Regions from separate parts of the Streptococcus sp. Marseille-Q8145 genome, predicted to be linked through region 2. Evidence: predicted binding sites of a transcription regulator. Region 2 holds the regulator's gene; the other holds the start of a gene.
The links. Region 2 encodes Rex, which represses fermentation and respiration genes when NADH is low (regulators of the CRP and FNR family bind a similar motif). Its sites were predicted from a motif close to TTGTGAANTANTTCACAA; they were not measured.
Positions count from the first base shown of each region.

Region 1 (15,442 bases), on a different contig from region 2:
CCGTTTGAAAGGAACCAACGAAGGCTATCTGTTCCGTACTTATCAATAACATCCATTGGGTCAATCCCGTTACCGAGAGATTTAGACATCTTGCGTCCTTGCTCATCACGAATGAGACCATGAATCAAGGCATTTTTGAATGGCGACTTGCCAGTAAATTCCAAACCTTGGAAAATCATCCGAGACACCCAGAACGGAATAATATCATAACCAGTCACCAAAGTTGATGTTGGATAATAACGTTTAAAGTCTTCTGAGTCGACATCCGGCCAGCCCATGGTAGAGAATGGCCAAAGAGCCGAACTGAACCACGTATCCAATACGTCCTCATCCTGAGTCCATCCGTCGCCTTCTGGAGCTTCTTCACCAACGTATATTTCACCCTCAGCATTGTACCAAGCAGGGATTTGGTGACCCCACCAGAGCTGGCGAGAGATTACCCAGTCGTGGACATTTTCCATCCATTGGAGGAAGGTATCGTTGAAACGAGGTGGGTAGAATTCTACCTTGTCGTCTGTGTCTTGGTTGGCAATGGCATTCTTAGCCAATTGGTCCATCTTGACGAACCACTGAGTAGACAAGCGTGGCTCAACCACAACACCTGTACGCTCTGAGTGACCAACACTGTGGACACGTTTTTCGATTTTAACGAGGGCACCGATTTCTTCCAACTTAGCAACGACTGCCTTACGAGCTTCAAAACGGTCCATACCTGCAAATTCGAAGGCCAAGTCATTCATGGTTCCGTCCTCGTTCATGACGTTAACTTGTGGTAAGTTATGGCGTTGACCAACCAAGAAGTCATTTGGATCGTGGGCAGGTGTTATTTTCACGACACCCGTACCAAACTCAGGATCTGCGTGCTCGTCTCCAACGATTGGAATCAATTTATTAGCGATTGGAAGGATGACGTTTTTACCAATCAAGTCCTTGTAGCGTGGGTCTTCTGGATTGACCGCAACCGCAACGTCCCCAAACATGGTCTCAGGACGAGTTGTCGCCACTTCAAGGGCGCGTGAACCGTCTTCCAGCATATAGTTCATGTGGTAGAAAGCACCTTCGACATCCTTATGGATCACCTCGATATCAGACAGTGCTGTGCGAGCTGCTGGGTCCCAGTTGATGATAAACTCACCACGGTAAATCCAGCCTTTCTTATACAGGTCGACAAAGACTTTGCGGACGGCTTTTGACAAACCTTCGTCAAGAGTGAAACGCTCGCGAGAGTAGTCTACAGAGAGCCCCATCTTGCCCCATTGTTCCTTGATAGTAGTGGCATATTCGTCTTTCCATTCCCAGACCTTTTCGAGGAATTTCTCACGACCGAGGTCATAACGGGAAATACCCTCACCACGCAAGCGCTCCTCAACCTTAGCCTGAGTCGCAATCCCCGCGTGATCCATCCCAGGCAGCCAAAGGGTATCAAAACCTTGCATCCGTTTTTGACGGATGATGATATCTTGCAAAGTCGTGTCCCAAGCGTGACCAAGGTGAAGTTTACCAGTTACGTTTGGTGGTGGAATCACGATAGAGTATGGCTTAGCCTTTTTATCGCCTGAAGGCTTGAAAACATCAGTATCAAGCCATTTTTGGTAACGACCAGCCTCAACCTCGGCTGGATTGTATTTAGGTGAAAGTTCTTTCATTTTAGTTCTCCTTTTATTATTCTATTCTTTTCGGTTTCACATTTCGAATAGGATAGATTTAACAATCTCATCTCCTCATCAGTACAATTAAACATTACACAAGTAACATTTGACATATCTAGACACTTATCATATGTATCCTTTGGAAAAGCGATACATAATAGGTCTAATCTATCATCTTGGTAATTAGATTTATAATCTATTGCATCTTTAAACGCAACAGAGATATATGACCATCCTTTATACTCTTTATTTCTGGAGAGTGGAAAATATTTTTCTATTATATAATTTGATAACTCATATACCTTCTTGTCATGTTCCATATCTCCACTAGACTTAGATGAAAAAATTTCATTTAAAACTTTTGTTGTTTGTAATCCATAATCTTGTAATTCTTTTGGAAATCGCACATTGCAAAAGGGGTTTACTTGAATAGGCAATATTTTAAAATTGTCTTTTACATTATATATAAACAACGCAAACTTATCTGTTTGTTTTTTTATACCAACTTCTTCTATTGCTACTCTATCAAGTACTGATGTATAAAATACAGACTCTTTCTCGGTATTCAATCTTTGTAAACTAGAGTTAGGATTGATAAATCGCCAAGTATTCGGATCAAAATCTATTTTTAGGTTACCATTTTCATCAACTAAAGGAATAGCTCTATAAAATTCAGCATTTTTATTAACTCCTAAAGCTTTATGATTGTTTTGGATATAAGAACCAAATTCATCAATGCTAATGATTTTATCAATAAATTCTTTGAGTTCATTAAAGGTATAATTTGATTCATTTTTTATAAAGGAGAGAACCTTTTTTACTAAAATCTCAATTTCAATCTCATCTCGTCTCAACAAGCTCTTTTGCAACACTGATTGAAGTGATTCATCTGTTGTATATGCTGGAGTAATTGCACCGATGGTTCCATTACTAAATTTCTGTAGTTTAAACGGATGAATTATTTGAGCACCATTTTGAATAGGAATATGTGCAAAGTAAGTCTCTCCTTCTTTAATATCCACCTTACATTCCATCGAGGGAGAACTTTCTTCTCTCACTTGATGCCTTAATTCTTTTTTTCTATTCTTCTTTCTAGCCATCTATTTCACCCCCCACTCACTCCTCAGCAATCCATAAGCCAACTCTGCACAGCGATTGCCTTGGGCATCTTTGCGGTCTCTTATACGAGCTTCAAGAGTAAAGCCAAGCTTCTCAGCGACCCGCTGACTTTGTTTATTGTAATCAAAGCATCGAATTTCAACCTTGTGAAGTTTAAGAATGGTAAAAGCAACTTCTATCAAAGCACTGACGGCTTCTGGTACATAACCCTTCCCCCAATAATCTGGATGCAGGAGATAGCCAATTTCAAAGACATCATCCTCATGACGGTGATTGAAGTCACAAGAGCCAATGACTCGGTCATCCCCCTTAACTGTAATGCCATAGCCCGACGGAAGTTCCTTCTTTTCTAAATTTTCAAAATAGCGATTTTCAAAATAGTCACGCTCTGCTTCCAAGCTATCTACAGGAGGAAATCCAGCTGGATAACAGACTTCAGGCAGACCAGCATAAGTAAACATATCCTCCACATCATCTGCCGTTCGCTGACGCAATATCAACCGCTCAGTTTCCAACTTTGGCAACTCTTTGCCATTATAAGATTCAAGAAGTTTCATTCAAACCTCCTTTCCGCAACATAAAAATAATCCCTTCCTAGTCAGACTAGAAAGGGACGAATGTGTTTATCCGCGGTACCACCCAATTTCGGGCAGATGCCCGCTGCTTTGTTTATTTCATTTTCATCCATCAGCAACCAGCTTTGACACACTTGTGGACTTCTCAGCACCGCCACTTTCTGTAAAATGCTTGACTCAAAACACCTCTGATGAACTTATTCTATCACCTTTCCAGCGAAAAATCAATAATTTCTCTCACTAAACAAGCCCTCTGGCAGGTCATGAAATGCTTTGCCCGCCTGATAGTTGGCGAATTTCCCTAAAAGGAACTGGTAGGCATCGAGACGACTTTCATAGCGAATGGCTGCTTCCTTGGCCCGCTCGTCCTGGTCCGCCTCGTAGACTGCCTGACTCTCCTTGAGGGCCATCTCGTTAATCATGACCTGGGTCTTGACCCAAGCTTCAAAGTCCTGTAAAAATTCCTGTTCGTAACTCATTTTTCTCACTTTCTAACTGCAAATACCTAGTCCAAATCTCGGTAAAAATCACTGTCAATGTCACGGAAGGGCTGAATGTCCTGTACATACTCCAACACCCCCTGAAATGCGCCAGCCTCATCCCGCACCGCTGCATAGGTCACATGGACAAACTTGCCCCGCGATTCCGAATTGAACCACATCTCAAACTTGTCCCGCTCTCCCTCACGCAGAGCCTTGAAAATCCGCCGCACCTTGTCCAAAAACTTGGGCGGGTGGCAGAGCTCGACATTGCGCCCTATCTGGGACGGAGTCCGCTTGAAAATCATCTCGTCTGCAGGCACACTGTCATTATAATACTGGAAAATATCGTCCTTATTGACAAAGGTAATCTCCATGGGCAGATGGTCCAGAATCAGATTGGCCTCCGCCACCGACAGATAGCCATGACCAAAAGGCTGCTGGGAGTCCCGATTAAAGGCTTGCTCCTTCTTTTCCTTAGGCTTAAAGGAAATAGTGACCTGACCATCCGGCGTATCAATGACCTGCTCAAATCTGCCATCACTAGTCTGCTCTGTGCTGGCTGGCGCTTCGCTTCCTTCATCATCAGCATCCCCAGCTTCCTCCTCCGAGAATGAGTGTCGCGCAGGAATCCATTTCTCTGTCGGCTTGATGATGGCATAGCCATAAGCATCACTCTCCTCAGCAATCTTGATCCAATCATCCTGAGTAAAGGATTCGAGGAGGATCATGAGAAGGATAGACTCTTCCTTGAAAATCATAGCTTCAAACTCAGCCGCAAAAGTCTCAAACTTGTTCTTGACTTCTTGAATCGAAGTGTCTGGCAGCTGCTCTGCTGCAATCTTAGCTTCTTGGAAAAGATCTCGAATCTGGTCATCTACGCCCCACATGACTTTGGGCGGCGAATCGTGGCCATAGCTCTCCATGATGGGAAACATGAGCTCTTCCTTACGCTGATAGTGGATATCAAACTGACCCACCAAACCCAGCTGGCGCTGGAGTCCCTTGCGAATTTCAGGTAGAAGCTCCTCATCTTCTGTGCTTTCATAGGTTGATAGGAGTCTGCGAACCCGCATAAGGGCAGCCCGCAAGGCTAGATTTTCCTGCTTAAAGACTTGAACCGGATGGCCTGGGTGGTCGGTATCTGCCACCTCCACATCCTTAATAGCACCTTTAAAGAGGTTGGCATGAACATTGCAGAGGGACATGACATCTTCAAAGGTCACTCCCGTATCCGAGTTCATCAGCTCATGCTCCATCAGGCTGATTTCAATAGCGGACACACCAGCAAAATGCTCATTGAAAAGCTCCTGAACGGATTCTGCAGAAGCTCCGTTATGTAGATCCAGCAAGATTGACTTGAGGACTTCAATGCGTTCAGTAGCCATGCCTAAATCCCCACCACTTCATAGCCGTTTAATTCCAGCGTTTGCTTGATTTTATCCAGGTCAATACCGTTCATGCTGGCTCCTTTTTTGATCGAAACCACGCGCCCGACAGTATTTCGCATGACAGGATTGGCCAGAGGCTTAAAGCCCAACTCGACCAAAACATCCAAAACCTCTGGCTGCTTCTCAATCACTTCTGCCACTGGGATAGACAAATCAATTACATTATCCATATGCTCTACCTCCGTATATTTTTTATTATTATATCACAAAAGATGCGTCCAATAAAAATCCTTCCCACACTTGCTCAAATTCGGTCTTAGAGAATATAACAAATTCTAATAGACTATAAGTTATTGTTATAAGGACACTGATAAACGGAGTTTCACAAGAAAAAGCCAGTCCTATCAAGGATTTCTGAGATTATTTTCACAAAGTCCTAGCTTTTGTCAGACCAGAGCTTTCTTGAAAACGCTTTATTATAGTGATATAATGATTTTAAATACAGAATAAAGGAGATGCCCTATGTCTATTACAGAATTGTTGAACATCAAGTACCCTATTTTCCAAGGAGCCATGGCTCAGATTTCCCACTACCAACTGGCGGCAGCTGTTTCAGAAGCTGGTGGGCTGGGAATCATTGCTTCAGGTGGAATGACGGGTGAGCAGTTGCGCGAAGAAATCCGTGAACTGCGTAAATTGACTGACAAGCCCTTTGCCGTCAATGTTATGCTCATGATGAAAAATATCAAGGATATTGTGACAGTCATCATTGAAGAAAAAGTTCCTGTCGTAACGACTGGGGCTGGTACACCAAAATTCATCATGCCTTATCTGAAAGAGGCTGGTATCAAGGTTATCCCTGTTATTGCCAGTGTCAAACACGCGCAAAAAATGCAAGAGCTCGGAGTTGATGCCGTGATTGCTGAAGGTTCTGAAGCTGGCGGCCACATCGGTGAAACCAATACTATGGCTCTCATTCCTCAGATTGTTGACTCCGTTGATATTCCAGTCATCGCTGCAGGTGGGGTTGCAGATGGTCGTGGTCTCGCTGCCGCTTTTGTCCTCGGTGCGCAAGGGGTTCAGATGGGAACGATCTTCCTAGCTTCAGAAGAATGCCCAATTTCAGCAGGTTACAAGGATGCCATTGTTGCAGCCAATGACACTGCTACTGCCGTGACTGGTCGTATTGCTGGTGCACCGGTTCGTTGTATACGCAATGAAATGACCGACCACTATATCGAACTAGAAAACAAAGGCACCAATCGTGACGAACTCGAAGAAATCACCATCGGTTCTCTTTCTAAAGCTGTTTACGAAGGAGATACCGTACATGGCTCTATGATGAGTGGCCAAATCGCAGGCTTAGTCAAGGAAATTCGTCCATGTAAAGAAATCCTCGACACAATCGTTGCCGATGCTCAGAAGGTTCTCCAAAACACTGAAATCAAGCTATAATCCTCTAACTCAAAAGAGAGTGGGACAGAAATCGGTAATTCGTTAGAATTCGATTTCGTCGTCCCACCTCCGCACAGTTGAGTAGGGCTGTAAAAGCTGATGAAATCAGCGTAATAGAGCCCACTCAACCACTGCGTCTTGCTCGACAATCCAAAGACAATTGAGAGGCTAGGACTTTTGTCCCAGCCTCTTTTGCTGTTCATTTAGGCTTGTTTTTCAACAAATCGCTCTGTTACTTGACTTTTTTGACCAATTTCACCACTGCTTCGGTCCGAGCGGTATGGGGAAACATATCAACCGACTGGATATAGTGGACATCGTAGACCTGACAGAGCTTGACCAAATCCCGAGCCAGAGTTGAGACATTGCAGGAAACATAAACCATCTTTTCAGGTGCATAGCGGACAATCGTCTCCAGCAGCTTATCATCCAGACCTGTTCGCGGCGGATCGACAATCAAGGCATCCGCCCGATAACCCTCAGCATACCAGCGAGGAATAATCTCCTCTGCCGTTCCAGCCTCGTAAAGTGTATTATCAAAGCCCATCTGTTTCGCATTGCGCTTAGCGTCTTCAATGGCCTCAGGGATAATGTCCATACCACGCAGAGACTTGACCCTTTTCGCAAAGGCAAAGCCGATGGTCCCCACTCCGCAATAGGCATCGATCAAATGGTCCTCAGCCGTCACATCCAAAGCCTTGACTGCTTCCGCATAAAGCACCTCTGTCTGCTCCGGATTGAGCTGATAGAAAGCTCGAGGCGAAAGGGAGAACTCATAGTCCAGCACACCTTCTTGGATGGCTTCCTCGCCCCAGATAATCTCTGTCTTATCCCCATAAATCTCACTGGACTTGCTCGTATGATAATTGACTGCCACCGTCTCTATCTCTGGGAATTCAGCCACTAGGTCTCGAACGACTGGAGAAAAGTCTAGCTTGCGTCCTGTTACAAAAATCATCTGCACCTGACCCGTTTTTCTGGCCCTGCGAATCATGACAGTGCGTACGCCAGCAATCTTGCGCTCATCATAGATAGGCAGCCTATACTTGCCTAAAAGTCGAGCCACCTTATTGACAATAGCCTGCGTCACCTTGTCCTGAACCAAACAATTTTTCAGCGAGACCAGATAGTGGGAATTCTGGGCATAGAGCCCTGCCTTGACCTCATCCTTAAACTTGCGAGTCTGAAACTGCAGCTTCGCCCGGTAATAAAGTGGCTCCTGCATACCAATGGTCGGACGAATCTCATAGTTTTCGTAGCCAGCTGGCGCAAACTTTTTCAGAGCCTGACGCAGCAAATCTTCTTTAAACTCCAACTGCTTGTCATAGTGGAGGTGCATGATTTGACAGCCTCCGCAGCTTTCATAAATCTCACACGGCGCTTCAACTCGAAATTTCGACCGTTTGTTGATTGTGAGGAGCTTAGCCTCGATAAAATTACGCTGAACCTTAGTCACCTGACAGTAAACTTCCTCACCTTTCAAAGCCCCCGGCACAAAGACCAGCGTTTTCTTATAAAATCCAATTCCTTCCCCATTGATTCCCATTTTCTTGATTTTGAGAGGGATTCTTTGCTTCACTTTTACATTCATGCCTCTATTATACCACGCTAGAGTCGATTCGTTGAGAATATGTTACAATAAAAGTATGAAAGCAGAAAAAATATCCCTTCCACTAGCCCATTTCCCTGAGCAAATCCGAACTTATCTAGAGGGAGCCAACTTTTACGACAGCTCCTCACATTCAAGCGCCCGTGTTTTCTATGCCGATACGGGCTATTATTTGAAAATTGACCAAAAAGGCCAGTTAGCCCAAGAAGCCACACTTGCCAAATGGTTTGAGAAGCAAGAACTCGGTGTGCCTGTCACTCACTACCTATCAGCAGATCATGACTACCTGCTGACTAGAGAAGCCGAGGGCAAGGACGCCCTAACCTTTCTTCAACAGCCAGAAGAGCTTTGCCAAACAATGGCTGCCGCACTCAAAAAACTTCACAGCATCCAACCCCAGCATTTCCCAATCCAGCATCGCCTCCAACACTATAAAGAGCAGGCAGAGGAAAATTATCAGAAAGGTTGCTTTTATCAAAAAGCCTTGCTGCCTCAATTTCACATCCAAAGCCGTAAGGAAGCATATCAACTTATCCAAGAACAGGGACATCTACTAACGGCGGACGCCTTGATTCACGGAGATGCCTGCTTGCCTAATTTCATTCTGAAAGACGCTTCAACCTTCTCCTGCTTTATCGACGTTGGTCTCGCTTGCCTTAGCGATCGCCACCTTGACCTTTACTGGGCCATCTGGTCTCTTACTTATAATTTATCTGACCCCCAATACGCAGAGCTCTTTCTTGACCACTATGGCAGGAAGGATGTTGATACAGACAAACTGCGCTTGATAGCTGCCTTTGAAGCATTTGGTTAAAAGAAAGGACTTTACCAAATCCCCTATGAAAATCACAAAAATCGAAAAGAAAAAACGGCTCTACCTCTTGGAGTTGGACGACAGTGAAAAGCTCTATATTACAGAAGACACTATCGTCCGCTTCATGCTGTCTAAAGGGATGGACATCACGGAGCAAGAGTTGAAAGAGATTCAAACTTACACCCAATTTTCCTACGGGAAAAATCTAGCCCTCTACCATCTCTCCTTCAAGCAAAGAACTGCCAAGGAAGTTAATGACTACCTGAACCAGCACGATATCCAACCAGAAATCATCAGCCAAGTCTTGGACGCTTTGAAAAAAGAAAATTGGATCAACGACAGAAAATATGCCAATTCTTATATCCAATCCAACCTTCTCACTGGTGACAAGGGCGCTTTTGTTCTCAAGCAAAAACTCAGCCAAAAAGGGATTTCTAGCACTATTATCGAAGAAGAGCTAAGACGATTTGATTTCACTGAAGTAGCTGAGCGAGTTGCTGAGAAACTTTTAAAGAAATACCAGGGAAAACTGCCCAGCAAGGCCTTGCAAGATAAACTCCTCCAAGCCCTGATAAACAAAGGATTTTCCTATAGCCAAGCCAAAGAGGCCTTCCATCATTTAGAAATCGAAGAAGACCAAGAAACCCAACAAGAGCTGCTCTATAAAGAGCTAGACAAGCAATACCGCAAGTACTTCAAAAAGTACGAGGGCTACGACTTAAAACAACGTCTGACCCAAGCTCTGGCCCGCAAAGGCTATGATTTTTCGGACATTGCCAGCGCTCTGAGAGAATATCTTTAAGATTTTCTATGAAAACTTAGGCATTTTTATGAAAATATGTTACAATAAAGAGGATAAACTTAAAAATTGTAGAAAGTTGGTAGGTTATGAAACTTCCCAAAGAAGGCGACTTTATTACAATTCAAAGTTATAAGCATGATGGGAATCTTCACCGCACTTGGCGAGATACCATGGTACTAAAGACAACAGAAAATGCCATTATTGGCGTTAATGACCACACACTGGTAACAGAAAGTGATGGCCGGCGCTGGGTAACGCGAGAGCCTGCCATTGTCTATTTTCATAAGAAATATTGGTTTAATATCATTGCCATGATTCGTGATAATGGCACCTCATACTACTGCAACCTTGCCAGCCCCTATTATCTGGACAATGAAGCCCTTAAGTATATCGACTATGATTTAGATGTCAAGGTCTTCACAGACGGGGAAAAACGGCTGCTTGATGTGGAAGAATATGAGCGTCATAAAAGGCAAATGAACTATTCGGATGATTTGGATTTCATTCTCAAGGAAAACGTCAAGATTCTGGTTGACTGGATCAACAACGAACGCGGTCCCTTCTCCGATGCTTATGTGAAAATTTGGTACAAACGTTATGTTGAACTAAAGAATCGATAAAGTTGTCAAAGAGCGCAAGCTCTTTTTTCTTGTTTTCTTTCTCAAAAGACCTTCGTCCAGCAAAAAAGCAATTTCTTGCAATTCCTACTTATTTCTTGTATGATAGAACCATCAATGCTGCTAGTAAAGCACTAGAGGACCAATTTCTGGTCCTCCACAGCAAAATTTCCAGAAAGGAGTGAGTCTCATGGCTTTTACCAATACTCGTGGTCGCTATGCCAGCTTTGGCGCTATCACTAGCCTTCCAGATGATGTGATTGACACTTTCTGGTACATCATCGACAACTTCCTTAAAGATGTCTTCCCTTTGAATAATCTGATTCGCTTCGAATTGATCAATAACGAAGGGAAGCTGACTTTTCGCTTCTCTGAGGACCATCTCGATACACTCATCTCCTTTGATTTCACCTATAAATTTGACCCATTCTACCCTCGCATGATCTACGTTGTGGATAATAACGGCAGAGAGACGGTCATGTTAGCCGATGAATACTCCATGTTTTAAAAAAATAAAATCCAGTTGAGACACCATCACTATGAACGGTTCATCAACTGGATTTTTTTATTTTTTGTAAATCATTTTGATATGAGGCGTCGATTCAAAGATAAAGGGCTCTCCTTGAGTCACAAAACCGAATTTTTCATAAAGCCCCACGACTTGCTCCTGAGCTTCAATTTCAATCATTTTTCTCGGCCACTTTTTCTCACAAAGAATCAAGATTTCCTCTACCAATCTATTCCCTAGGCCCTTTCCCCGGGCTGACGGAGCTGTCACAAGGCGGCCAAAAACGACTTTTTCAGCTTCCTCAAACACGCGGGCATAGGCATCTATTTCCTCTTGTTTATTAACATGAAAAATGTGAACAGCTTTTAAGTCTTTTTCATCCAATTCATGATAGATTCGCTCTTGCTCGACGACAAAGGTATCGATCCGCAGTGTTAAAATCTTGTAGAACTCTAGCGTGTCCAACTCTTGCAAATATTTTTTATGCCACATGCTTGTTTCCGTCCTTGGTTTATTATATAATCATTGTAAATGCAACTATCAAAGGAGTTCTTATGGATTATCGTCAGTTATTTCGTCAAATGGGATTTATCTCCCGTCAAGCCATGATGAGAATGAATCAAGAAGCTAGCCAATACGGGCTTGATAATAATCTCTTTCTCATTCTTACTCGCATTGTCGAACATCCTGCCATTCATCAATCTCAGCTGGCAGAGCTGGTTCAGATTGACAAGACTACCCTAAGCCGCTCTCTACAAAAGCTGGAAGAACGAGGATTGATTATCAAAAAGACCAAGCAAGAGAATAAGAAATTCAAGGAGGTCTATCCACTGACTCCTGCACTAAAAGTATATGATAAGCTGATTGGCTACGAGGACAGATACATCCAGACCAGTCTGCGTCAACTAACATCGTCTGAACTCTTTCAACTAGATCATATCTTACAGAAAATTCAGAACTCCCAACAAGAAGAAGTATAACACAAAACAGTTGCATTTGCAACTATATGGCATTAAAAACTAAAGCTATTAAAAGCGGCTGCTTGCAAGTGACTGAGAAGACACCCTCGTCTCTGCAAGCAAAACCACCTTAATAGCTTTTTAAGTTAGTTGATTGAAATCCCAGATCTGATCCATCCAGCCTTCATAGAAATCAGGCTCGTGGCAGACCATGAGGATGCTGCCCTTGTATTCTTTCAAAGCGCGCTTGAGCTCTTCCTTGGCATCTACATCCAAGTGGTTAGTCGGCTCGTCCAGCACCAGAACATTATTTTCTCGGTTCATGAGGAGGCAAAGTCGAACCTTGGCTTGCTCGCCACCTGAAAGAACCTGAATCTGGCTCTCGATGTGCTTGGAAGTCAGACCACATCTGGCCAGAGCCGCTCGGACTTCTGCCTGATTAAGGGCCGGAAAGGCATTCCAAACTACTTCCAGTGGTGTCTGACGATTGCCGCCTTCGACTTCCTGCTCGAAATAACCCAGCTCCAGATAGTCCCCGCGTTCGACTTGACCTGCGATAGGCGGGATAATCCCTAGCAAACTCTTGAGTAGGGTTGTTTTCCCAATCCCGTTTGCTCCGATGATGGCCACCTTCTGATTGCGCTCAAAGGTAAGATTAAGAGGCTGGGTCAGTGGACGGTCATACCCAATCTGCAAGTCCTTGGCTTGGAAGATAAAACGACCAGGCGTGCGAGCAGACTTGAAATCAAAGGAAGGCTTTGGTTTCTCACTTTGCAGCTCAATAATGTCCATCTTATCCAGCTTTTTCTGACGTGACATGGCCATATTACGGGTCGCTACACGAGCTTTATTGCGGGCCACAAAATCCTTGAGGTCTGCAATTTCCTTCTGCTGGCGTTCATAGGCGGCTTCCAGCTGAGATTTTTTCATCTCATAGACTTCTAAGAACTGGTAATAATCCCCAGAATAGCGGGTCAACTGCTGATTTTCCACATGGTAGACGATATTGATCACATCATTCAAGAAAGGAATATCGTGGGAGATCAGGACAAAGGCGTTTTCATAGTTTTGGAGGTAGCGCTTGAGCCAGTCAATATGCTCCGCATCTAGATAGTTGGTTGGCTCGTCCAAGAGCAGGATATCCGGTTTTTCCAGAAGCAGCTTAGCCAAAAGAACCTTGGTCCGCTGCCCACCAGATAGCTCCGTCACATCGCTTTCCATACCGTAGTCCATGACACCCAGAGCCCGTGCGACCTCGTCAATCTTGGCATCTAGCGTATAGAAATCCCGGCTCTCCAAGCGGTCCTGCAGCTCGCCCACTTCTTCCATCAGAGCATCAACGTCGGCTCCATCCTCAGCCATGCTCATATAGATTTCATTGATACGAGCCTCGGTCTTGAAAAGCTCGTCAAATGCCGTACGCAAAACATCACGGACAGATTGACCTTGCTCCAAAACTGCATGCTGGTCCAGATAGCCAGCCGTCACATACTTGGACCACTCGACCTTCCCTTCGTCCGGCAGCATTTTGCCCGTCACAATGCTCATAAAGGTTGACTTCCCTTCACCGTTGGCACCAACCAGACCGATATGCTCTCCCTTGAGCAGACGGAAGGATACATCCTCAAAAATAGCCCGGTCCCCAAAACCGTGGCTGAGATTTTTTACTTCTAAAATACTCATCTTTTCTCCTCTACATTGATTGCAGTTTCTTGATTATACCATCTTAGGAAGCCAATTGGCAAGAAAATAAAAGAGGCTGGGACAAAGGTCCTAGCCTCTCAATTGTCTTTGGATTGTCGAGCAAGACGCAGTGGTTGAGTGGGCTCTACTACGCTGATTTCATCAGCTTTTACAGCCCTACTCAACTGTGCGGAGGTGGGACGACGAAATCGAATTCTAACGAATTACCGATTTCTGTCCCACTCTCTCTAACTTTATAAAACTTTTGCGCTAGTGCGGGTAATATCTTCTACTTTTATATTGTGTGCTTCAAACTTGGACTTCAAGGAAACCAAGTCAATATCTCCGTCAATTTGTACCTCAATGACAACTTTACCGTCCTTACGAGGAATATTGACTGTGTTTGAAATATTGAGGTTTTCTTCGACAAGCAAGGCGATAATATGCGATAGGACACCAACCTCGTCTTCTGTGACAAAGCGCATCCGAACGCCCTTTTCGCCATAACCAGAAACTTCTAGAAAAGCTTTGAAAATGTCGCGATCCGTAATGATTCCATAGACCTGCTCATTGTCAACAACTGGTAAGATTCCAATTTTATTTTTCAGCATCAAATAAGTCGCATCTTCCAGACTAGCATACTGGGAAATCGTAACGACATCGTGAATCATCACATCTTTTACCTTGGTTTTATTCAGAAGATAGTTCATTTCATAAATAGATAGGCTCGTTGCCTTTGATGGACTTGCTTCTGCGATTGTTCCTTCTGTCACAAGGCCCACCAGTTTATCATTTTCAATCACGGGCAAGCGGTGCAATTTTTGGTCGCGCATAATATCTGCCGCATGCGCAATCGTTGTGTCTGGGCTAATGTATACAACCTTGCGTGTCATAAAATCTTTTACTGCCATGAGAAGCCTCCTCTAGTTTCTTTTTCTAATCTTATTATACTGTATTTTCCAACCAATTTCAAACGCTTTCACAGTTTTCTCTTATGTTTTCAAAATTTAGAAAAATCAGGCAGACTACCTATAAAAAAGCTAGATTCTTCTATGAGAAAACGAGGGGGAACGTTTGACCCAGCCTCGCTTTAGCCTATCTCTATAGTTTCTTGTCTAATACCTCTAGCGACAAGATTACAAAAAAACAATTGAAAGAGAAAATTGATCAGCCAAATGCTACTTTTCTATTATTTCTCCAAACTTCTAACAAAGGCCTGGTAAGTCTGTTCCATTAGCATGGTAATGGTCATCGGTCCGACTCCCTTTGGAACTGGAGTAATAAGACTAGCCACTTCTGCCACTTCGTCAAATTTAACATCGCCAATCAACTTGCCATTTTCATCCCGGTTCATGCCGACGTCAATAACGACAGCTCCCTCCTTGACAAAGTCCTTGGTTACAAAGTGTCCTCGTCCGATCGCCACCACTAAAATATCAGCTTTCTTTGCAATTTTTGCTAAATGATGGGTCCTTGAATGCGTCAATGTAACGGTCGCATTTTTAGACAACAGAAGCTGAGCCATAGGTTTGCCGACAATATTACTACGGCCAATCACCACCGCATTCTTGCCTTCCAAGTCTACCTTATATTCGCGGAACATTTCCATGATTCCTGCTGGTGTAGAAGGGATCATCAAGGGATGCCCTGACCAAAGTCGCCCCATATTGGTCGGATGAAAGCCATCTACATCCTTGTCTGGATCAATGGCTAATAGAACTGCTTCGTCATCAATGTGGGCTGGCAAAGGAAGCTGGACTAGGATTCCGTGCCAAGCTGGAT
Region 1 is NZ_CBCOPQ010000001.1:498,488-513,929, forward strand. Features, by position in the region: gene ACWPVL_RS02520 (valine--tRNA ligase) at 1-1,646, opposite strand, end outside; gene ACWPVL_RS02525 (hypothetical protein) at 1,643-2,749, opposite strand; gene ACWPVL_RS02530 (GNAT family N-acetyltransferase) at 2,750-3,325, opposite strand; gene ACWPVL_RS02535 (DUF1912 family protein) at 3,568-3,822, opposite strand; gene ACWPVL_RS02540 (DUF438 domain-containing protein) at 3,849-5,210, opposite strand; gene ACWPVL_RS02545 (DUF1858 domain-containing protein) at 5,213-5,443, opposite strand; gene ACWPVL_RS02550 (nitronate monooxygenase) at 5,736-6,668, shown strand; gene rlmD (23S rRNA (uracil(1939)-C(5))-methyltransferase RlmD) at 6,901-8,259, opposite strand; gene ACWPVL_RS02560 (aminoglycoside 3'-phosphotransferase) at 8,315-9,091, shown strand; gene recX (recombination regulator RecX) at 9,117-9,893, shown strand; gene ntdP (nucleoside tri-diphosphate phosphatase) at 9,980-10,513, shown strand; gene ACWPVL_RS02575 (DUF960 domain-containing protein) at 10,701-11,018, shown strand; gene ACWPVL_RS02580 (GNAT family N-acetyltransferase) at 11,076-11,510, opposite strand; gene ACWPVL_RS02585 (MarR family winged helix-turn-helix transcriptional regulator) at 11,573-11,998, shown strand; gene ACWPVL_RS02590 (ABC-F family ATP-binding cassette domain-containing protein) at 12,119-13,660, opposite strand; gene ACWPVL_RS02595 (CBS domain-containing protein) at 13,915-14,571, opposite strand; gene ACWPVL_RS02600 (bifunctional methylenetetrahydrofolate dehydrogenase/methenyltetrahydrofolate cyclohydrolase) at 14,850-15,442, opposite strand, start outside.
Region 1: the regulator Rex is predicted to act here: its motif matches at 5,628-5,645, upstream of ACWPVL_RS02550 (nitronate monooxygenase).

Region 2 (15,442 bases):
GCTGGTGCCGTAGGCTCAATGACCAACACCATCTTCGTTCTTGGAGGAATTTTCATTCTATTTTCATCTGTTTACAATGGAGATATCAAAGCCATGCTTGCATTGATTTTTTCAGCTAATGCAATCTCAGAAATGATTATTTCTGCTATCCTTACAGTTGCAATCGTTCCAGCACTTGAAAAACTTAAAAAATAATCACCTAGCGTGATTATTTTTTTGATCCAAGCATGTTCATTTTTTCAAAGTATTTCACTATTTTTTAGGTCGGTACTTTCAAAAAATATGAAAATATGTTACAATGAAAGCGATTGAACAAACAAGGAAATCTTGTGCCCTTTCTTAAAAACACACAGTGATTTTCTATCTTAAATATAAAGGAGACTCTACCTATGACCTATCAAGAAAACTTCAAAAAATGGCTTGACTTCGCTGAACTTCCTGACTATCTTCGGAAAGAGTTAGAAGGTATGGACGAAAAAACTAAGGAAGATGCCTTTTATACAAACCTTGAGTTTGGTACCGCTGGTATGCGTGGTTTGATCGGCGCTGGTACCAACCGTATCAATATTTATGTTGTCCGTCAGGCAACCGAAGGTTTGGCTCGCTTGATTGAAGAAAAAGGAGATGATTTCAAAAAACGCGGTGTTGCGATCGCTTACGACTCTCGTCATTTCTCACCAGAATTCGCCTTTGAATCTGCTGCAGTCTTGGCTAAACATGGTATCAAGTCCTATGTCTTTGAAAGCCTGCGCCCAACTCCAGAACTTTCATTTGCAGTGCGCCATCTAGGAACTTTCGCTGGTATCATGATTACAGCCAGCCACAACCCTGCTCCATTTAACGGCTACAAGGTATATGGTGAAGACGGCGGACAAATGCCTCCGCATGATGCAGATGCATTGACTGACTACATCCGTGCGATTGAAAATCCTTTTGCTATCGAAGTTGCTGATGTGGAAGCTGAAAAAGCTTCTGGCTTGATTGAAGTGATTGGCGATGCTATTGATGCTGAATACCTCAAGGAAGTTAAAGATGTCAATATCAACCAAAAACTGATTGATGAATACGGCAAGGACATGAAGATTGTCTATACTCCTCTGCACGGTACTGGTGAAATGCTAGCTCGTCGCGCTTTGGCTCAAGCAGGATTTGACTCTGTGCAAGTTGTTGAAGCGCAAGCTGTAGCTGACCCTGACTTCTCAACTGTTAAATCTCCAAACCCAGAAAGCCAAGCAGCCTTTGCACTCGCAGAAGAACTTGGTCGCCAAGTAGGTGCTGATGTTCTTGTCGCAACTGACCCAGATGCTGACCGTGTTGGTGTGGAAGTTCTTCAAAAAGATGGTAGCTACCTCAACCTTTCAGGTAACCAAATCGGGGCTATCATGGCTAAGTACATCTTAGAAGCTCATAAGAGTGCTGGAACTCTGCCAGCTAACGCAGCTCTCTGCAAGTCTATCGTTTCCACTGACCTGGTGACTAAGATTGCTGAAAGCTACGGCGCAACCATGTTCAATGTCTTGACTGGTTTCAAATTTATCGCTGAAAAGATCCAAGAATTCGAAGAAAAACACAATCACACTTACATGATGGGGTTTGAAGAAAGCTTTGGTTACTTGATCAAACCATTCGTACGTGATAAAGATGCAATCCAAGCTGTTTTGGTCGTGGCTGAGCTTGCTGCCTACTATCGCTCACGTGGCTTGACTCTGGCTGACGGTATTGAAGAAATCTACAAAGAGTATGGCTACTTTGCTGAAAAGACTATCTCTGTAACCTTGTCTGGTGTTGATGGGGCTGAGCAAATCAAGGCTATTATGGCTAAATTCCGCGACAATGCTCCGAAAGAATTCAACACTACTGCTATTTCTGTTACAGAAGACTTTAAGGCGCAGACTTCTACAGCCGCAGACGGTACTGTTACAGCTCTGACAACTCCTCCAAGCGATGTGCTGAAATACACTTTGGCTGATGGCTCATGGATTGCTGTCCGTCCATCTGGAACAGAACCAAAAATCAAGTTCTACATTGCCGTTGTCGGTGATAGCAATGAAGATTCACAAGCTAAGATTGCAAATATTGAAGCGGAAATCAATGCTTTTGTAAAATAAGCAATTATAAAAGATGAGACGAACCAATCTCATCTTTTTTTCGTATCAAATCTAAGCAATTTTAGAAACTTTATGGCATACTAGTTTTATCAAAAGAAATGAGGATTATTTATGGAACAATTTGCTCAACATATTAAAGACCTAGAAGTCACAACTGTTGACCGAGCTCGCCAAGCGATTGCTGACAAAGAAACTGCAACTTTCTTCGTTGGTCGCAAAACTTGCCCTTACTGCCGTAAATTCGCAGCTACTCTTGCTGGCGTTGTCGCTGATACCAAGGCGCATATTTTCTTTATCAATAGCGAAGAAGCCAGCGAATTAGAGAAACTGCAAGCCTTCCGTTCTGAATACAGCATTCCGACGGTTCCTGGTTTTGTTCATGTTCAAGACGGACAAGTGGCTGTTCGTTGTGATTCTTCTATGACTGCAGATGAAATTAAAGCTTTTGCTGGGATTTAAGCACAAGTCTCTATCTAAAGGGTAGTTTATTTGCCTCACGCCTTACAGAACGAGAAGGGCTAAAAGTCATTTTAAAAACAATAAAAGACAAACTATATTGTTTGTCTTTTATTTTTCTTTCAAAGTATATATCGGAAAGCCGTGTTCTACTATTCTATCATCTAGTTTAAAATAATTTTTAAACCAATGTTTATATTTTTTAAATAAAGCTTTAATACAGGATGATTAGTAAAAAAATAAATAGAAAAGCGTGCCAATCTTGAAATTTCGAGGAACTCTCAATGAACATGGCCCAATATACACATGAGAAGAGCAAAAGAACTCCTAAAATTAAATTCACATATAAAATATAGCTCGCAAAGAAGAGAAATTGATGTTTCTTTGATCTTTTACTGTAATAGACCTTATAGTTTTCGGTATGTCTTTCGAAAACAGGCAAGTGAAAGGAATAGCGTCCGCTCCCGAACTCAACTAACTCAGGTAAGGCATGATAGCCACACCAATGGAAGCATTTATAGATGAACTCGCGAGTCAAAAAATAAATATTTAAGCCTATAAAAATTGGAATAATGACGAAGTCAGGTTTCACCGTTGGAGAAAATACCCACTGAAAATAAAGAAGACAATGTAAGAAATTCAAAGCGCCTAATATAAAATAAATGACACCAGCAAGTTTGCTACGACGTCCAATAAAAGTTTTTTCTGGAGGACTAGAGGTAGGGGACATATTTTAGTGATTTCCTATTCTTCGTAAATTTAATCGAGTACAACAGACTATTGACTTTAGTTTCCATCTTTTACGTTCCTAAAAGCCTCCCACATCTTCTGCTGGGGCTTGGCAAAGGGGTACTTGCCAAATTCTTCTGGATCAAGCCACAAGACCTCTCCCTCAGCTTCGTGCTGGCTATCTTTGACTCGACCATAAACCAGCTGGATATGCCACTTGCGATGACTGAAAACATGCTGCACCTTCGGAAAGGACTGTTGCTGCCAATTGACAATTAAATCATAATCCTGCTCAAAGCTTTCTTGAGGAGACAGATCCATACTGGGCTGATTTTCAGCCACCTCAAAGAGAGACATCTGATTATCTGATTGAAATTCCTCGACTTCAATCAAGGGAAAATGCCAAAAACCTGATAACAGGCCAGCAGCCTCATTCTTTTCAAGCAAGAATTGTCCCTGCTCATTTTCGATAATCAAGCCTTGAAGATAGACTGGAACTGGCTTCTTTTTAGGCGCTTTAATAGGATATTTATCCATAGTTCCATGTAAATAGGCTGCACTGAATTCCTTTACAGGACTGTCTTCTGGATGAGGATTAACAGGAGCTTCGATATCTGAGCCCAGATCCATCAGCGCTTGATTAAAATCTCCAGGTCTATCTGGATCAATCAGAATCTCCATCATGGCCTGAAAGACCTTACGATTGCTGGGTTGGCCAATATCTAAATCAACTTCAAACAAGCGACTCAGCACCCGCATGACGTTGCCATCCACCGCAGGCTCAGCTAGACCAAAGGCAATACTAGCAATAGCACCAGCCGTATAAGGACCAATCCCTTTGAGACTAGCAATTCCCTCATAGCTATCAGGAAATTTTCCTGCGAAATCCGTCATTATCTGCTGGGCTGCCTTTTGCATATTTCGCACCCGCGAATAATAGCCCAAACCTTCCCAAGCTTTGAGCAGTCTCTCCTCTGGCGCTTGAGCTAAGTCAGCAACAGTTGGAAACCAGTCAAGAAAACGCTCATAGTAAGGAATCACCGTATCCACACGTGTTTGCTGCAACATAATCTCAGAAACCCAGATATGATAAGGATTATTGGACCTACGCCAAGGCAAATCACGTTTATGTTCATCATACCAAGTCAATAATTTCTCGCGAAAAGAGGCAATCTTTTCCTCTTCCCACATTTCAATTCCAAATTTTTTTAAATCTAACATTTCTCTCATACTTAAACAGACTAAAAAAGATGAATTACTCATCTTTTTTAGTTATTTTATTGGTCAACACTTTGTGCAGCTGTAATCAGTGTTAAGTTATAAACGTCATCTGAATTACATCCGCGTGAAAGGTCGTTTACCGGCTTGTTCAATCCTTGAAGAACTGGACCGACAGCTGAGAATCCACCTAAACGCTCTGCCATTTTATAACCGATATTTCCTGCTTCAATGCTTGGGAAGACAAAGACAGTCGCTTTACCTGCAACCTTGCTTCCTGGAGCTTTCAAGGCTGCTGTGCTTGGTACAAATGCAGCATCAAATTGCAATTCCCCGTCAACTTCCAAGTCTGGGCGCAAGTCATGGACCAACTTAGTCGCTTGTACCACTTTATCAACGCTTTCTCCAAAGCCAGAACCTTTAGTCGAATAGCTCAGCATGGCAATCTTAGGATCAATACCAAACATTTTAGCTGTCACCGCTGAGTTAATCGCAATTTCTGCCAAGGCTTCTGAGTCAGGATTGATATTAATGGCACAGTCGCTGAAAAGATACCGTTCTGAACCACGCACCATGAGGAAGGCACCTGAAGTTCTTGTTACATTTGGCCGTGTTTTAATGATTTGCAAGGCTGGACGCACTGTGGCAGCTGTAGAGTGGATAGAGCCAGAAACCATACCATCTACGATACCGAGGTAGACCAGCATCACCCCAAAATAGTTAACGTCTGTTCTTAAAAGCTCAAGAGCTTCTTCTTCACTGATTTTGCCCTTACGACGCTCTACAAGAGCCGCCACCATCTCTTCCAATCTGTCATAGTTTTTAGGATCTATGACTTCATAGCCTTCCGTAATATTTTCGATCTCCAAGTAAATACGGATCTTATCTGGATCTCCCAAAAGAACTGGTGTAACTTCTGATTCTTTTACTATGCGTTTAACCGCTTGAAGAATACGTGGTTCTTGTCCTTCTGGCAATACAATACGAACATTTTTACCAACAACTGAGTCTCTTAGACTTTCAAAAACTTCCATGAGTTTCTCCTTTAAAAATTAATTATTTTTTGTTAACGATGTAATGGTGTTTTGGAAATCAATCGGCAACTGGGATTCCAATTGGAGCTGCTTTTCCAAAAATGGATTATAAAAAGATAAAGAGTGGCAATGCAAGGCCTGACGTGTAATTCCCGCTTCCAAAGTCCCGCCATAGAGATCATCTCCGAGGAGAGGAAATCCAAGATGGGCGAAGTGCACACGAATCTGATGAGTCCTCCCCGTATGCAGACGAATGTCTACCAGATAGATATCGCCAAACTGCTCTACAACCTTGTAGCTGGTATGAGCATACTTACCATCCTTTGTCACACATCTGGTAATAATGCTGTCAGGGTCGCGCCCGATTGGCGCAATAATATCTCCCTCCGGTTTAAGCTCACCGCTCCCCTGAACGAGCGCGTAATAGCGCTTTTCAATCATTTTTTTCTGCAGTTGCTTATCCAGTCTTGCATGAGCATAGCCATGTTTTGCAAAGAGCATGAGTCCACTGGTATCGCGATCCAATCTTGTTACAATGTGAACCTGCTGATTTTCATAATCTTGCCGAATATAGTATGCCTTGACAAAGTTCGCCATCGTATTCGAATGGTTGACACTAGGGATACTAGCTACTCCGGCAGGCTTATCTAAAACTAGAAAGTGCTCATCTTCATACACGATCGACAAATCACGATCCACGGCTTCTAGACTTTCAAATCCCTTCTCAGAAGGGATATCTACTGTCACCTTATCGCCAATATCCAGCAAATAAATGGCATTTTGAGATTGACCATTGACAAGAATATTGCCACCTGCAAACTTCACTTTGGCCAAAAGGGCTTTTGAAATTTCATGCTTTTTCAAAAATGTTTTGACTTTGACATGCTCATCCGCAATAAACTCAAATCTCATTCTTGACACTCCTCGATAAAGGAGTCTCTCACGCGATTCCAAAAGCTGGTATGGCTAGGTGAGGCTACAAAGTTAATCTTATGATTATCGATTTGGTACTCAATACGGACAATATTTTTATAAGAAAATGTTTGATTATCAACCGCTATGGTATAGTAGTCATTACGAGTCGGCAATAGCTCAATTTTATCCTTTTTAGGAACGATAACTGAGGAACCCAAAGTGCGATAAACACGATTATTCAGACTAGCAATTTCTGTTACTTGCAAGGCTTCAATCGTTGGGTGTAGAACAGCTCCTCCCAATGATTTATTGTAGGCTGTGCTTCCAGTAGGCGTTGAGACAGAAATCCCATCGCCTCTAAAACGCTCAAAATGGACATTATTGATGACCACATCAACTACCATGGTTCTGTCGGAGCGTTTAATGGTTGCTTCATTGAGCGCACGAATCGTCCGAGTTTCCCCATTTTCAAAGGTTAGCTTGACATTTAAAATCGGATAAGAGACCTTGGCACCTGTGTCCAATTTCAGATTTTCCACTAATTTATCAATTTCAAAGTCTCGGTAATCTGTATAAAAACCCAAATGTCCGGTATGGACACCGACAAAGCGCACCTTATCCAGCTGCTCTTCATACTTGTGGAAAGCTGATAGCAGCATCCCATCACCACCGACAGAAATCACGATATCTGGATTTTTGGGTGTCAGGATGAAGCCTGCTTTCCGCAATTTTTGCATCAGAGTTTGAAATACTTCCTCACTCTGCCTTTTGCGATTGCGGATAATCGCTATTTTTTTACCTGTATTCTTCATCTGTATCGTCACTATTTCCAACACCGTCATTTAGCTTGCGGTGCAGAGGATCAAAGAGTGCTTGTGCTTCTTGGATGGCATCGCGAATGGCTCCCATCTCTTCATCTAGCTGATAGGCGAGATTAGCTGTTGTCTCCAAGCGCCGTTTAATTTCCTCTGGAAATTCTCCTTTATACTTATAGTTTAAAGAGTGCTCAATCGTTGCCCAAAAGTTCATGGACAAGGTACGAATCTGAATCTCTGCCAAGATAACTTTGTTTCCATTAATCGTATCTACTGGATATTCAACGATGGCATGGTAGCTACGATAACCACTGGCTTTTTTGTTTTTGATGTAATCACGTTCCTGGACGATACGCATGTCTGTCCGATTTCGCAAAACTTCTAAAACTTCATCCACATCGTCTACAAATTGAACCATGACACGCAAACCAGCAATATCCTGCATCTCTTGGGCTAAGTTTTCCTCAGTTATCCCGCGAAGTTCCATTTTTTCCTTGATGCTTTCAATATGTTTTACGCGACCGGTTACAAACTCGATCGGTGAATGGCGTTGCTGTTTGCGATACTGTTTGCGTATGCCACGAAGCTTGATTTTCAACTCACCAACCGCCTGAATATATGGATCCAGAAAATCTTCCCAATCTATTGTCATATACATACCTTGTCATCTATTCGTTTTTTGTATAAAATAAATACAGTTGTTATTATAACATAAAATCGCTTTCAGATAAAGAAAAGGATTTAAAAATGAACCATTTAGAAATTGAATACAAAACAATGCTAACAGAAGACGAACATAAACGACTTCTGACCTTCTTTGATCATGTCCAGCCAATTTTCCAAGTCAACTATTATATTGATTCGGCTGACTTTGCTCTTCGTGAAGCTCGCATGGCTCTGCGAGTCCGAACCACTCCTGACGCTGCTGAGTTTACTCTGAAAATTCCTCAAAAACTTGGAAATTTCGAATACAACCAAGCCTTGTCCGAAGATGAATTTAAGGAAATTACAGAAAATTTGCAATTTCCTCAAGGAGAAATCCTAGACAAACTGCAAGAAAAAGGAATCCCAGTTGACAAACTAACAATACTCGGAACCCTTGAAAATATTCGATACGAAAAACAAGATGCAATCGGCCTTTTTGCCTTAGACGAAAGTCGTTACTTTGGTAAAAAAGATTTCGAATTAGAGTTAGAAATCAATGATATCGAAGAAGGGGAGCAAAAGTTCAAAGACTTTTTAAACGAAAATCAAATCCAATACAAGCCTGGTAAAAGTAAGATTGCCAGATTTGCCGAAAACTTGTAAAAATGCTGAAATAATCTCATTTTTTTGGTAAAATAATATTTATAAATCTAAAGAGACAAAAAGAGGATGGTCATTCTAATGTCAGACAAAAAAAATATGAAGCTTTTCTCCCTCAATTCCAATCACTCAATTGCTGAGAAGATTGCTGAAGCTGCTGGCGTACCTTTAGGCAAGCTTTCTTCCCGCCAATTTTCTGATGGAGAGATTCAGATTAACATTGAGGAGAGTGTTCGTGGCTATGATATCTATATCATCCAATCTACCAGCTTCCCAGTCAATAATCACTTGATGGAGTTATTGATTATGGTTGATGCCTGTAAACGAGCAAGTGCCAATACCGTAACTGTGGTTATGCCCTATTTTGGTTATGCTCGCCAAGATCGGACAGCTGCTCCTCGCGAGCCAATTACTGCAAAACTCGTGGCCAATATGCTTGTTGGAGCTGGCGTAGACAGAGTTATCTCACTTGACCTTCACGCTGTCCAAGTACAAGGTTTCTTTGATATTCCTGTTGACAATCTCTTCACCATTCCATTGTTTGCTGAGCATTATTGCAATATGGGATTAACTGGCGAGGATGTTGTCGTCGTTAGCCCGAAAAATTCTGGCGTGAAACGCGCTCGTAGCTTGGCAGAATATCTCGATGCTCCAATCGCCATCATCGACTACGGTGAAGACGAAGCAGGACGCTCTGAAGGCTATATCATCGGTGAAGTTGAAGGTAAAAAAGCTATTTTGATTGACGATATCTTGAATACCGGTCGTACCTTCTCAGAAGCTGCTAAAATCGTTGAACGTGAAGGAGCTGTCGAAATCTATGCTGTCTCAAGTCATGGTTTATTTGCAGATGAAGCTGCAGACTTACTAGACAGTGTTCCTATCCGAGAAATCTTGGTGACTGACTCTGTTGATACAAAAGAAAAGACTCCGAAGAATGTTCACTACATCACAGCCAGCGAGTTGATTGGTGATGCTATCGTGCGTATTCAAGAGAGAAAACCAGTCAGCCCACTTTTTGCTTTTCAAAAGAAATAAGGGATAAATTTGTGATTTATTTAGATAATGCTGCTACGACTGCCTTATCGCCTGCTGCGATTGAGTCCATGACTCAGGCAATGACAGTCTTCGGCAATCCATCCAGTACCCACAGCCACGGTCGAGAAGCTAAAAAACTGCTCCGACAAGCTCGCGAAGATATTGCTAAAGTTCTACACACACAGAGCAAAAATATCCTCTTTACATCAGGTGGTACTGAAAGTAATAACACTGCAGTCAAGGGATATGCCTTACGCCATCAGAATCAAGGCAAGCATATTATCACTACAGCCATTGAGCACCATGCTGTTTTGGAGCCTGTTGAATACTTGGTGGAGCACTTTGGTTTTGAAGTCACTATTATTCAGCCAGTGGATGGGCAAATCCGAACGGAAGATATCAAGAATGCCCTTAGACCAGATACTATCCTTGTCTCAGTCATGGCTGTCAACAATGAAACAGGCTATATTTTGCCAATTCAAGAAATTGGTGAATTACTAAAGGATCATCCTGCTGCTTTTCACGTTGATGCAGTCCAAGCCGTCGGCAAGCTCCCCATCTATCCTGAAGAATGGGGAATCAATTTCCTGAGTGCATCAGCTCATAAATTCCACGGTCCAAAAGGAGTTGGATTTCTCTATGCTTACCAGATGGATTTTGATAATTTCATGCATGGCGGCGATCAAGAAAACAAGCATCGAGCAGGTACAGAAAACCTCGTTTCCATTGTTGGGATGGCGACTGCCCTTTCTGAAAGTTTCGCCCATTTAAAGGAAAACCTTACACACGCTCAACTGTTAAAAGATACGCTACTGGATGATTTGGCAAATTTAGACTTCTATCTAAACGAAAGTCAGCCTAGCCTGCCTTATGTTATCAATATTGGATTTCCAAACCATAAGAATGACCTTATTTTGCTTCAAATGGACCTTAATGGCTTTTCAATCTCGACTGGTTCTGCTTGTACAGCTGGAGCGGTTCAGCCCAGCCACGTCCTTCAAGCCCTCTATGGGCAAGATTCTGAACGCCTAAAAGAATCCATTCGTATCAGTGTATCAGACCAAACTAGCATCCAAGAAATCAAACTCTTCAGCCAAAAACTAAAAGAAATACTAGGAGGATAAGATGGCTTTTCAAACATCTGTTAGCTTAGCAAACTGCGACTTCACCTACTCACTCCATCCAAATGTTAAGAAATTTACCTTGCGGGACAATACATTTGCTGAAACAAAAGTTGGTAATTACGAGCTTTCTCGTTTACTTGAAGCTGTTCCCAATAGTGGCGATGGATTCTTGCTTAAGATTATCATCAATAAAGATCTAAGCGGAGTAAAAATTAATATTACGGACAAGTCTGGTTTAAGACTGGTGAATATCTTCAAATCAGAAAAACACCATATTATTCAGCAAAAATTCTATTTCCTGATGGATAGTTTAGTTGAAAGAGATATTTTTGAAAAAACACCCCAATAAGCGAAATTCTAAGAATTTTGCTTATTTCTATTATTTTATCTATCTTTATTAGTATAATAATATTTTGTTCATCAAATTAGTTGATTTTTTCACAAGCTTTCTATAGAATAGAAGATAGAAAGGTCGTGATTTTGTGAAAACTGAAAAAAGCAATTCTATTCCACGTGCTACTGCTAAACGGCTCTCCCTCTACTACCGGATTTTCAAACGATTTAATGCAGAAAATATTGAAAAGGCCAATTCAAAACAGATCGCAGAGGCGATTGGAATCGACTCTGCGACTGTTCGGCGTGACTTTTCTTACTTCGGTGAGTTAGGTCGTAGAGGTTTTGGCTACGATGTCAAGAAACTAATGAGTTTCTTTGCCAATCTTCTCAATGACAACTCGATTACAAATGTCATGATTGTTGGCGTCGGAAATATGGGTCGTGCTCTTTTACACTACCGCTTTCATGAACGGAATAAAATGAAGATTGTAATGGCCTTTGATACAGATGATTATTCTGACGTCGGGACCACTACAAATGATGGAATTCCTATTTATGGAATTTCTCAAATTAAAGAAAAGGTCCAAGAAGGAAACGTAAAGACAGCCATTCTGACAGTGCCGAGCGTTAAGGCACAAGAAGTCGCATCCGTCTTGGTTGATGCTGGTATCAAGGGAATTCTTTGCTTCTCCCCAGTGCACCTATCTGTCCCCAAAGATGTGGTTGTACAATATGTGGACCTAACCAGCGAACTCCAAACCTTACTCTATTTCATGAGAAAAGATGATGAGTAAGGTAAGAAAGGAAACAGACACTTTATGAAAAAACCGATTATCGGTATAACAGGAAACCAAAGGGATATTCCCAACGATCAATTTATCCATATCAGTTATACTTCAACTGGCTTTATCGAGGGAGTCAATAAAGTTGGGGGAATCCCAATTATCTTACCAATTGGTGATGAAGCCTTAGCTCACACCTATATTACTATGATCGATAAACTGATCCTTACCGGTGGACAAAATGTCCATCCTCATTTCTACGGCGAAGAACAGACTATCGAAAGTGATGATTATCTGCTTCAAAGGGATCTATTTGAACTAGCTCTCATCCGAGAGGCGCGGAAACAAAACAAGCCTATTTTTGGTGTCTGTCGTGGTACTCAGCTTTACAATGTTTCTATGGGTGGCACACTTCACCAAGACATCGAGAATCACTGGCAAGATAGCACTGCTCAATACACTACACAGACTATGGTCACTAAAAATGGCTCCATCCTCCATGAATTATACGGACCTACTTGTCAAATCAACTCATTCCATCACCAAAGTATCAAGGATCTAGCGAAAAATCTAGAAGTCATAGCCTACGATCCTCGGGATAAGGTCATTGAGGCTGTTACCTCAACTGATGGAAGTCCATTTCTTGGTGTACAGTGGCATCCAGAATTTCTATTTCCCACAAGAACGGGGGATTTAGCCTTGTTTGATTATGTCGTTCACAAACTTTAGATCAAATCCGTTTTTTCACGATAACTATAATAATTATTTTTTGAAACGATTAAATGATCTAAAAGAACCAACCCCATTAGCTCACAAGCTTCTTTCATGTGTTTGGTGACCTCGTCGTCATTCTTACTTGGTAAAGTCACTCCAGAAGGATGATTGTGTACAAGTATAATAGATGTCGCCAAGTGTTTGAGCGCATAATGCAAAATCTCGCGCGGCTCAGCAATGCTTCTAGTTACCGTTCCTACAAAGATTGTCTGCTGATGGATAATCTGGTTTTGACTGTTGAGATAAATAGCGACCAAACACTCCTGCTTTTTATCTCCTAATTCTACCTGCATTTTGCGAGCTAGTTTTTGACTTCCAAGAATTTGCTCTCTCTCCAGCACTTCAGCTTTGTTGATACGACAGCCAAGCTCAATAATGGCCTGCAACTCAACAGCCTTCACAGGGCCAATTCCTGAAATTGTCTGTAATTCTTGCAAAGTCAGATATTTTAAATCATTCAAACTAGAAATCGATGATAAAATCCTTTGAGAAACTTGAAAAACAGTTTCTTTTTTGCTGCCTGTTCGCAAAAATATAGATAGCAATTCCTGATTACTAAGTTTATCCGCCCCTTCTCTTATCAGCCGTTCACGCGGCATCATACTTATGTCATCCTGCAATGAAATACGATACATATCAACCTCCTTACTTATTAATTCGAGATTAAATAAAAAAAAGAACCTAAATAAATGAACTACACCCCAAAGGTTAGACACAAAATCTATCGATTAGGCGAGTTCATTTATTTAGGCTATTTATTATTAATTGCTAAATCTTATCATATTTGTTGCTTGCTGTTGTAACAGCCTCTCTAACGGATGTAGACCATTGTCCCTTGATGGCACTATCTAAAGTATCATTAATCCCCTTGATAGCCAACTTTCCTTCCTTTGCAACTTTACTAATTGCTTCCTCAGATTTGGTCTTAATACCATCACTTTTACTAAGAATATGTGGAGCATAAACATTTGTTATCAAAGATTTTTCAATCTGTTTTTGAATAGCAAGCAGACGAGTTCCTAAATCATCGAAATTTCCTACAGTAAATACACCTGTAATATCCTCAGTTAATGTTGTTGCCATTTTAGCATCACTTCCTTTTACTCTCTAGTTTTATTATTATCATCTGCGGCTATTCTCCTACGTAGATAAGCCTCCTCTAGCTTATCATCTAGATATCGTCTTTCTCGTCGGAAATCATCACTCTCTTTTAAAGATTCTAATTCCAATATTTTTTGCGCCTCCGTCAAGGCATCTTCCGATAACATTTGGTAAGATTCCATCTCTCTATTAAGAATCCTATAAAAATCCTGATCCGCATCAGTAGATTTCAAATAATGTAACGTTTCTTCGTACTTTTCATCAAGAATATTTTGTATGGCACGACGCGCAGTTTGAAAATAATCATTTCTTTCCTCAAATTCTTGCAACTTTTCTCGATGCCGATCTTCCAATTCTTCTAATTCTTTAGTTTTCTTTTCGACTTCACGTTGTGCTAATTCAAATTTCTCCATTGATTGAATTCCCCTGCTAAAGCTATGTCTTCTTCGAGTTTTTTGTTTATACCAGCTGCAATTTTATCTTTTAATTTAGTCATTTCATCTAATATTTGACTCGCTTTGTTGAGCTTATTTTGTAGAGAGATTTCTACATTTCCGACCACACTATCATGTGTGACACCACCAGCTGCAAAAGCCGATCTAATCTCATCAGGACTAAGACTACTGACCATAAACGGAGACTTGGTCGTTTCAAATAAAGACTCAACTTCTTCTACTCCTCTTTGTTTCTCAATCTTAATCTGATCCAAAACTTGCTGAGCAGCATTAATAAGAGCATTTACACCAATAGTAGCTTGCTCGCTGTCTAGAAAAATTCGTTCGTTGCTACTTAGGCCACCTCCGCTTTCTGTAAGTAAGCTTTTCATGCCATAATACCGCAACATTCTCGTTTTTGTTTCTAGGATGAGGGCATTCGCATTTCCTTTTGCAGTATTGGTCACAACATTGCCATTTTCATCAATGAGTTGACCTTTATTATTAAATCTCCAAGTATTATAACTATGATATTTATCCCCTAGACTATAGATCTTATCTGCCTTTTCTTTCCAAGAAAGTTTATCATCTTGTAAAATTCGTAAAGATTCATCAACAAAACTAGCATCTGTCATATTGACATAAATGGCAACGCCTGTTTTATTCCCCAAAATGTTCCCCAAAAACATATCATTTGGATTTCTAAAATTACGAAATTGCTCTGGATGCGCCTGCATATAGGCTATTTCTTCTTCCGAAACAATATTATGAATATCTGGACCATTAAAGCCAACATTATTCCATCCCATTTTTAAGGCAGTATAAAGTGCCATAGACTCTCCCAAAGAATGACCATTCGTTGTTATAATGGCATTGGGATTTTCTTTACGAACCTTTTTCTCTACTCGCTGGGCAAACTCTAATGCTGTTTTTGACTGAACATCTACAATGTTTTCGACAACTTCCTTTTTAACACTATCGTTAAAATGTCCTTCTAGAATGCCTTTGCCCATCCCTGAAATCGAGGGGAGACCTGTTATCATTTTATCCGTAAAACCCATACCTAGATTTTCAAGGTCATTGAGAACATCTTTTTTGTCTCCAAAATTGGTGCCAACATAAGAAACCACTACCTGACTGTAGTCTACGTTCCCTTGATCATCAACAGGAGCAACAGCCATAGCTTGCATACTATTATCCGTTGGTTCAGCAGAGTTCCCAATAGCATCAATGACTCGGAATTTTCGACCATTAACGTTAATCGTTTCTCCAA
Region 2 is NZ_CBCOPQ010000005.1:271,655-287,096, forward strand. Features, by position in the region: gene ACWPVL_RS11135 (ECF transporter S component) at 1-195, shown strand, start outside; gene ACWPVL_RS11140 (phospho-sugar mutase) at 390-2,108, shown strand; gene ACWPVL_RS11145 (thioredoxin) at 2,220-2,567, shown strand; gene mutY (A/G-specific adenine glycosylase) at 3,351-4,514, opposite strand; gene pta (phosphate acetyltransferase) at 4,571-5,545, opposite strand; gene ACWPVL_RS11160 (RluA family pseudouridine synthase) at 5,564-6,457, opposite strand; gene ACWPVL_RS11165 (NAD kinase) at 6,454-7,272, opposite strand; gene ACWPVL_RS11170 (GTP pyrophosphokinase) at 7,256-7,927, opposite strand; gene ACWPVL_RS11175 (CYTH domain-containing protein) at 8,023-8,583, shown strand; gene ACWPVL_RS11180 (ribose-phosphate diphosphokinase) at 8,662-9,618, shown strand; gene ACWPVL_RS11185 (cysteine desulfurase family protein) at 9,630-10,742, shown strand; gene ACWPVL_RS11190 (DUF1831 domain-containing protein) at 10,744-11,091, shown strand; gene ACWPVL_RS11195 (redox-sensing transcriptional repressor Rex) at 11,225-11,872, shown strand; gene ACWPVL_RS11200 (gamma-glutamyl-gamma-aminobutyrate hydrolase family protein) at 11,897-12,589, shown strand; gene radC (RadC family protein) at 12,586-13,269, opposite strand; gene ACWPVL_RS11210 (hypothetical protein) at 13,403-13,717, opposite strand; gene ACWPVL_RS11215 (hypothetical protein) at 13,735-14,148, opposite strand; gene ACWPVL_RS11220 (lipase) at 14,130-15,442, opposite strand, start outside.